Regions from separate parts of the Paenibacillus sp. A3M_27_13 genome, predicted to be linked through region 2. Evidence: riboswitches for the same ligand, from Rfam matches in the RefSeq annotation. Region 2 holds a riboswitch; the other holds the start of a gene.

Region 1 (4,431 bases), on a different contig from region 2:
AGGGGTTTACTGTGCATATTGAGATCCCAGAGCACCCCATTCATGCCTTGGGGAACGAAGGAGCGATTGGGCGGGTACTGAACAATCTGATCTCGAATGCCATTCGCTACGGGGCAGACGGACGGACGCTGGGTCTGGCTCTATCGGAACAGCAGGATACGGTGTGTATCGAGATATGGGATCGTGGGAAAGGCATACAGGAATCTGAGCAGGACAAGGTTTTTGAACGCATGTACACACTGGAGGACTCCCGCAATAAGGCGGTACAAGGCAGCGGACTGGGCCTTACGATTGCCAAACGCCTGGTTGAAGCGATGAACGGAGAAATTCAATTAACTAGTAGACCATATGAGCGGACGGTCTTCTCTTTTACATTGAAGAAAATCAACTATTAGTCGAACTAAACATGCTCAACTTAATAAATTTGTAAGAATCACGAAAGAAAATTGAACATTTCGCCCTTTATCCTTGAATTATCAGCAGTATACGAAGGGAGAACACCCATGACTTACGTAATACGTACACATCAGTTGACAAAGGCCCTGAAGGGCAACGAACTTGTAGCGGGAGTCAGTATGAATGTGCGCAAGGGAGAAACCTATGGCTTTCTCGGTCCTAACGGGGCAGGCAAGACGACGATAATGAAAATGATTACGAATCTGCTCAAGCCGACATCGGGTGAAATTGAATTATTCGGTGAAAAATTAACGCCGAAGTCGTATCATCTGCTCGGACGGATGGGTTCAATTATTGAATACCCGATTTTTTATGACAGGCTGACGGCACAGCAAAATCTCGAACTTCATTGTGAATATATGGGCTACTATAATAAGCAGGCTGTTCGGGATGCCCTGGAATTAGTGAATTTGCGAAATGCAGATGACAAGCCGGTAAAGGATTTTTCGCTAGGAATGAAACAACGTCTCGGGATTGCCCGCGCTATTGCGACTAAGCCAGAGCTACTCATTTTGGATGAACCCATTAATGGTCTGGACCCAGTGGGAATCAAGGAAATCCGCCAACTATTCCACATGCTATGCAAGGAATATGGGATGACTCTGCTCGTGTCCAGTCATATTTTAGCGGAAATAGAGCAGATTGCGGATACGGTAGGCGTGATTAATCACGGACGACTGATTGAGGAAGTATCGATGGAGCAGGTGCGGGAAACCAATACGGAATACATCGAATTTACGACCAACGATTGTAAGAAGGCGGCCTACGTCCTCTCCCATCATTTGAGCCTGAATAATATAAAGGTGATAAATGAACAGAGTATACGTATTTACGATACAAATGTACCGCAGAAACAAATTACGAAGACGCTCATCTTAAATGATATAGAGGTGGATTCCATTCATCAGAAAAGCAGCACGCTGGAAGACTACTTTTTTCGCCTGTTAAACGGAGGTGATCTCCATGCTTAAATTGATGCAGTTGGAGCTGAAAAAATTTCATCTGACGGGTTATATCCGTTCAGCACTGATCGCCAATGCATGCATTCTTGGGCTGCTCTGTGTTATTGCGCTGGAAAGTCAAAGTGAAGGAATACCTGAATTCACACAGTACACTCAACTATTGGATCTAATAGACAATTTTGTAAGAGCTACATTTATTGTGTTTGCTTCCGTTCTCCTATGCCGCTTTATCGTCGGGGAATTTAAGTCCAAATCGATTACGATCTTGTTCATGTATCCGATTCATCGTCAAAAGCTGATGATCGCCAAACTCTTGGTCGTATTACTGTTCACGTTCTTGTCCATTATTATTTCGGAAATAATCATTACGGCTGCTATTCATCTGCTCAACCAGTTTGTTTTGATTGTACCGGATAACCTTACTCTTTCCATACTGGGGCAACAATCAGCACGGACGTTAATCAATGCCGTTGCTGCCAGCTTTATGGGACTGGTTCCGCTGTATATGGGGATGCGAAGATACTCTGTACCCACCACCATTGTGACCTCAATCCTGATTGTAGCATTGCTTTTCTCCAATAATAACGGCGCTACACTTAGCTCCATAGCCCCCGTGCAAATCGGCTTCTCTATACTAGGAATGCTTGTGGCTTATGCGGCGATTCGAGGTATTGAGTATAAGGATATTACCTCGTAATATGTAATTTCGTAGAGCGCTTTCAAAAAACAGATGAAAATCATTGTTCGATATACACACATTTTTCACTGGACTTCATTCTAAAACAGGTATATCCTATAGGAGAAATTAAAAACGGAATAAGGATCTTCGGGGTAGGGTGAGATTCCCAACCGGCGGTATGGCTCATGGAGCTAAGCCCGCGACTCTGTATCTGGCAACAGGATACGGACTGATTTGGTGAGATGCCAAAGCCGACGGTAAAGTCCGGATGGAAGAAGATCGAAATATCAACATGCCGCGAAGTGGATGAATACTGCGTTATTGGTTTTGCAGTAACTTCATTTAACTTGCATAAAGCGGCAAGTTTATTTGATCAACCCCCGTCTTGCATGGCCATTCGCCATGGACGGGGGTTTTTGTGCCACCGGTCCTGTATTCGCAAGGAGCTAATTGAGTATGAGTCAATCTTCTACTGTACTAACATCCAAAGGTTTTGATCGTAGCTCCCACATGAAAAGCGGTTTTTGGCTGGTCGCAATTGGAGCGGCCTTGTGGGGCGCAGACCCGCTGTTTCGTATTATTTTGTTAAAGTCATTTACTTCAACACAAATTGTACTAATGGAGCATGTGCTGCTTTTCCTCGCTCTGACACCGATGCTGTGGAAGCATCGTGAGGAACTCAAAGCGGTACGGCTTCGTCAAGTTTTCGCTATTTTGTTCGTCTCGTGGGGTGGCTCGGCTCTGGCCAGCGTAATTTTCACCATGGCACTCAGCAATGGTGATTTGAATGCTGTACTCTTACTCCAGAAGCTTCAACCCTTGGTCGCTATTATTCTAGCTCGTATTATTTTGAAGGAAATGTTGCCGCGTCATTTTGGATTATTAATTGTCGTCGCTCTGTTCGGGACGTATCTTCTGACCTTCGGTTGGTCGCTCCCATTCGGACATGTTCGTGATTTTGTCCAGGTCGGTAGTCTACTTGCACTCGGTGCAGCAGTTCTGTGGGGCGGTTCGACAGTCATGGGAAGTTACTTGCTTCGTTCAATGAAATATGAAACGGTAACCTCCCTCCGCTTCATGGTCGCGCTCCCTCTGCTGATTGTCCTCACCTCTGTAGAGCATGCGCCATGGAATATGCCTTCCGGTACATGGGCGGGCGCAGCTGTGATTATCAATCTGCTATTGCAGGCATTGCTTCCGGGTCTTCTTAGCTTATTGTTGTATTACAAAGGCTTAAGTACGACCAAAGCGTCTTATGCTACGATGGCAGAATTAAGCTTTCCCATGGTTGGTGTCGTGATTAACTGGATCGCATTTCAGCAAATTGTCACTGTAGCGCAATTGACTGGTTTTATGCTCATCTGGATTACGCTCTTTATGATTTCACGTCAGCAAAAAAATTAACAGTTCAATGTCCCTTTCATGACTCACCCAAGCCAAATCGTGAAGATGCTTTTGCATCTCTGATTTGGCTTTTTATGTATTCGTATTCATATAAATCATAGTTCTTTAGACCTATTTTCCGAAAAAAGTGTCTAAAAAATGCAATTATTCCTCGTTTCTCAAAGATTACATCTATAAAATTCGTCGGTTTCTGTCGAATAAAACAATGTAGTGATCATCAGACACAGAGGAGCAATAACTATGACTAAAACAAAACAAACAGTTCCGTGGTGGAACAGGTTTCTCAAGCAGTTTTATTTAATGAGGACAAGATTAATAATATCTTTTTTGGCTGTGTTATTGATTCCGAGCGTACTTATCGGGTACTTTTCCTATCAGGGGGCTACGACACAACTCAGTCAGCAAATGGGCGGTTCCGTATACACGAATCTGTATCTGATCCGAAGCAATGTCAATCAGTATGTAGCGCCCATTATGAAAGACCTGGACGTGCTTACCACTGAAATCAAATCTGATTCCATTGGTACCAACCAAGAGGCCCTTCAGAAAAAGTTGGATGTCATCGTCAAGGCTCATCCCGAGCTAGATGCCGCGCTTCTCGGCAATGCGAAAGGGCAATACATACGTTCGCCGAAAAAACAGGAGGACGATTATGACCCCCGGGAGAGAAAATGGTACAAAAATGCAATGCTGGAAAAGGGCAAGGTATTCGTCGGTGTTCCAGTTGCCAGCGTCACGACAGGGAATTTAGTCGTTAATATATCGGGAACGCTGGAGGACGGTGAAGGAGCTGTTTCATTGGCTTTGAATCTGGACAAAATGGGTGAAAGTCTGCAGTCTGTTAAGATTGGTGAACGCGGAGGACTCATTATTGTTGATTCTGAACATAAAGTTGTATCTGGGACTGGAACAGCCTTTAACAAGGCAGGC
Region 2 (4,431 bases):
GCGCAAAGCACGCTGAAAGGCCGCGACCAAATCGCTTGCATGCAGCCCATGCACCGGATTTGCGGGTTCAGTGGGCAGGAATGCGCTTAGATCTTCTGGCTCCTTGCCATAAATTAGACTCCGCTCCCACTCACGTTCACTTAGATGGCGAGCAATCCCTTTATATTTACGATACTCCACCAGCTTGCGGACCAGTTCCTCACGTGGATCATAATCCTCTTCCTCATAAAAATCCAAATCGTCATATTCCATCACAGGTGGCTTGGGAAGCAACAATTTACTCTTAATAGATAAGAGCGTCGCCGCCATCACCAGAAACTCGCTCGTAATGTCCAGTTCCAGCTCCTGCATACTGTGCAAAAAAGCCATATACTGATCAGTAATATCGCTAATCGGGATATCCTGAATGTCGATCTCGGCTTTATCAATCAGATGCAACAGTAGATCCAGCGGACCCTCGAATGTTTCCAGCTTGTAGTTTACGACTGTCAATGTGCTTCCCCCTGCCTTACTCCAATCATCATTCAACAATACCTTTCCCTATAGCACTTATGCTCTACGTTATCAATCCCTCTTTCTGTAGTATATACGTCATCGCCTTGCTTAACAATCCAATCCCTTTTCACCTTGCAGTTTATACCGTTCTATTCAGCTATTCCTATAATTAAAATTGCTTGCCGAGATTGGCCATTTCAATCGCAGCCAATGCAGAATCCCAACCTTTATTACCAGCCTTCGTACCTGCTCGTTCAATAGCCTGTTCAATGTTTTCTGTCGTCACTACCCCAAAAATAACGGGTACTCCCGTTTTCAGACTGCTTGCTGCCACACCCTTGGCCACTTCATTGCAGACGATATCATAATGTGAAGTAGAACCACGGATGACCGTACCCAGCGTAATTACGGCATCATATTTGCCGCTTGCAGCCATTTTTTGTGCAATCAGTGAAATTTCAAATGCACCCGGAACCCAGGCTACATCAATTTCATCTTCCTGCGCACCATGTCGTTGAAGGGCGTCAATTGCGCCGCTTAACAGCTTGCTCGTAATAAACTCATTAAATCTGCCCACCACAATACCATATTTTAAACCGTTCGATACGAGATTACCTTCTAGAAAACGTGCCATGTTTAATCAACCTCTCTTAGTTTAATTATTTAGGGACTTCGGATAATACTTCAGATTTACTTGGAACCGAGATGTATTTTTACAATGACAAACGACGACGGTAGGCCACCAAATGCTGAATACTGATCAGCTTCAATTGATGTCGCTTGGCGACCACTGCCAGATCAGGCAGGCGGGCCATTGAGCCATCTTCCTTTATAATTTCGCAAATGACCCCAGCAGGCTTGAAGCCACTGAGTCGGGCCAGATCAACAGCCGCTTCAGTGTGACCAGCACGCTGCAAGACACCACCATCGCGAGCAATCAGCGGGAACATGTGACCAGGCTTGCGGAAATCACTTCCTGTGACTGCTTCGTCTGCCAAGGCGCGTACAGTCAAGGAGCGCTCGGCCGCTGAAATACCCGTTGTTGTCTCCATATGATCTACCGATACCGTAAAGGCAGTACCATGGAAATCTGTATTTTGCTCTACCATAGGATGCAATTCCAAAGCTTCGGCTCTTTGTCGTGTGATTGGCACACAGACCAACCCGCGACCTTCTGTAATCATGAAATTAATGACCTCAGGCGACGCTTTTTCAGCCAAAGCGATAAAATCGCCTTCATTTTCGCGCTGTTCATCATCCACTACAATAACGACTTTACCGTTTTTTAAATCCTCCAACGCTTCTTCGATGGAATCCAAACGAATCTCTTCGTCATGTTCCAACTCGCCATGCTCCATGACGTTTGCCATTGCACTTGTTTGGCTACCTCTATCCATAACACTTTCCTCCTTATGTCTTGTGCCACGAATGCTCCTAAACAGGCTTACCATTCAATATCAGGCAAAGCCGTGTTTCGCCAAATAGTCCAAACTGAGAGGAGCTTTTTCTACTCTCTCCGCCTCCGCTGCACCTCTGTAATTTAAAAGCTGTTCTACATATTTGCCCAAAATATCACATTCGATATTGACGGTATCCCCCTCACGTTTGGCTTGTAAGGCCGTTTCGGATAAAGTGTGGGGAATAATGGATACGGCAAAGGTATCTCCCGTACGCTGTGCGACTGTGAGGCTGATACCATCAATTGTGATTGACCCTTTGGGTAGAATATATTTAAATAATGTTTGATTTTTAGGCTCAACTTCGAACACAACTGCATTCTGGTCTGATGTCACCCCTCGAATCGTTCCCGTCCCGTCCACATGTCCTTGCACGATGTGTCCTCCGAACCTTCCACTCGCCGTCATCGCTCGCTCCAGATTGACTCTGCTGCCGGATCTCAACTCTTTCAGATTAGTGCTGCGAAAGGTTTCCGGCATCACATCAACCTTAAAGTCTTTCGAACCAATCCGTATCGCCGTCAGGCAAACGCCATTCACCGAGACACTGTCTCCTATTTTCAAATCGCCCAACACCACGGAACCCGAAATCCCCAACACCATCGCTTCACCGCTTTTGGAAATAGTTTGAATGCGACCCACTTCCTCAACTAATCCGGTAAACATGCCTTCACTCCTTTCCACTACATTTCAGTTTATCCCTAATTCATCAGCTATAAGCGCAAAAAACCCCCAGTTCGGATTCAATCCGTCATGGGGGTGATGAGAGTCACATTTGTAGTATACAAGCGCAGTTCATATGCATCTTAAGACGACATGAAATCATAGGTTTGCCAATAGAAAGCATGACTGAGGATACAACCAAATACGCTCAGAACACCCATCAAAAAGAAAGCTTAAGCAAGCTATCGCCCGATGCTGTCCTACAACGAAATAAGCCGTACGCACAATTGGGTATGCTAAAAATCGGCACATGTCACGTCATGCACATGCGCTTCGTATCCTTCTCCCATCCAGACTATACTGTCGGTCCCGGATTTGCACCAGGTCCACCTTCTGCCGATCATTCAGCATCCGGGTCACGGACTAAGCCATGCTGTTTCTCACAAAAACGATCCACAAACATGTCATCACCGCCGGTGGGGAATTTCGCCCCGCCCCGAAGGATCTTGCTCTTATTTAATTGAATTAACATTAAACTTGTTACGTATATTAGCACCGACTTCTAAAAAAAGCAAGTTATCTAATAGAAGCGCCTGCTTTGGTTTTGACATATTGGCTGGAGAGTTCTTCAAACCAGGTTTTATCATTCATATGAAGCGCCAAGTCAATCAGATCGGCCAGCTCCTCGACTCCCAACTCTGTTGCATGATCAAAGGTAATTACGGCTGAAGCAACAGGTCCCCGCCCTTCCTCAGAACATGCTTCATAATCCAGTCGTACATCAACATGTCCGTCAATAAACTCGCATTTCAGAAAATAAATAATTTCGCACATTAAAATGGGGCGTACCTGTGTTTCTAACACGCAATCCATCACCTTGGCAGAATAGTGCTGGTTCGTCAGTGTGAATTTGTGTTCTGTCGCTGCCAGCGATGCCCGTCCAAAATCGTCCGTAAATTTTAGTTCTACTGGCTTGATGTTCATAACCTTAGGGATCTGCTTCTTTATAATTTCGATTATTTCAACTGTATTCAGCTTAATCATTACCTGCACCTCATTGCATCTTAAAATTCAGAAGAAAACTTTTTAACGTGCCTCTTATAGGCCTCCACTCCTATATCGGAAATCATTACCTGTTTTTTTATGCTTCAACCCATAAACGACAAAAAAGATTCTTTGCGCAATAAGCGCAAAGAATCTTGATCGAACCACTACAGTAACAGCGGCTAACAATGCTAATCGATGATTATGCAAAAAACAGAATTATAGCTCTGAAATTTCATGTTTCTTTTTCAGGGTAGTCCAGCGACGCTCAATCTCCTGCTCAAAGGTAGCCAGCGTAGCCTCTTCCTTGAGAAGATGCTTCGTTTTACCCATTAATTTCAACCATTCTGCAGCTGGAATCCGTTTTCCCTTGTCTTCCGGATTATACGTAATCGTCGTACTGCCTTGCTCTATTTCGTACAAAGGAAAGAAACAGGACTCGACTGCGGCGCCCACAATGCTGGTGCCCAGTCTGTCTTCGGATTTCCAATTCAGCGGGCAGGCGCACAGGATCTTACCATAGGCCGTACCCACGTTGTTCGCATACCATTGAGCTTTGGCTGCTTTACGCAGCATATCCTGCGGATGACTTTCAGCTGCTGTAAAAGCATACGGAATGTTACAAGCAGCCATGATTTGCACGGTATCCTTGTGATGCCCTTGCTTTCCTTTTTGCATTTTCCCTACACCCGACGTACTGGTCATGTGACCGAGCGGAGTGGAGTACGATTGCTGTGAACCTGTATTCATGTACCCTTCGTTATCATATTCC

Evidence for each region. A riboswitch is a leader RNA that binds a small molecule or an ion and turns the genes downstream of it on or off. The one in region 2 is predicted to bind FMN.
Region 1: another riboswitch for FMN. It lies ahead of NLX82_RS08160 (DMT family transporter); the one in region 2 lies ahead of ribE (riboflavin synthase).

The regions. Positions count from the first base shown of each region.
Region 1 covers NZ_JANAVE010000002.1:375,627-380,057, reverse strand. Annotated here, with positions in the region: gene NLX82_RS08175 (sensor histidine kinase) at 1-395, shown strand, start outside; gene NLX82_RS08170 (ABC transporter ATP-binding protein) at 504-1,427, shown strand; gene NLX82_RS08165 (hypothetical protein) at 1,420-2,115, shown strand; FMN riboswitch at 2,237-2,381, shown strand; gene NLX82_RS08160 (DMT family transporter) at 2,554-3,501, shown strand; gene NLX82_RS08155 (methyl-accepting chemotaxis protein) at 3,742-4,431, shown strand, end outside.
Region 2 covers NZ_JANAVE010000001.1:531,375-535,805, forward strand. Annotated here, with positions in the region: gene NLX82_RS02485 (segregation and condensation protein A) at 1-492, opposite strand, end outside; gene ribH (6,7-dimethyl-8-ribityllumazine synthase) at 665-1,129, opposite strand; gene ribB (3,4-dihydroxy-2-butanone-4-phosphate synthase) at 1,209-1,892, opposite strand; gene ribE (riboflavin synthase) at 1,953-2,618, opposite strand; FMN riboswitch at 2,950-3,123, opposite strand; gene NLX82_RS02505 (IDEAL domain-containing protein) at 3,192-3,659, opposite strand; gene NLX82_RS02510 (thiamine pyrophosphate-dependent enzyme) at 3,879-4,431, opposite strand, start outside.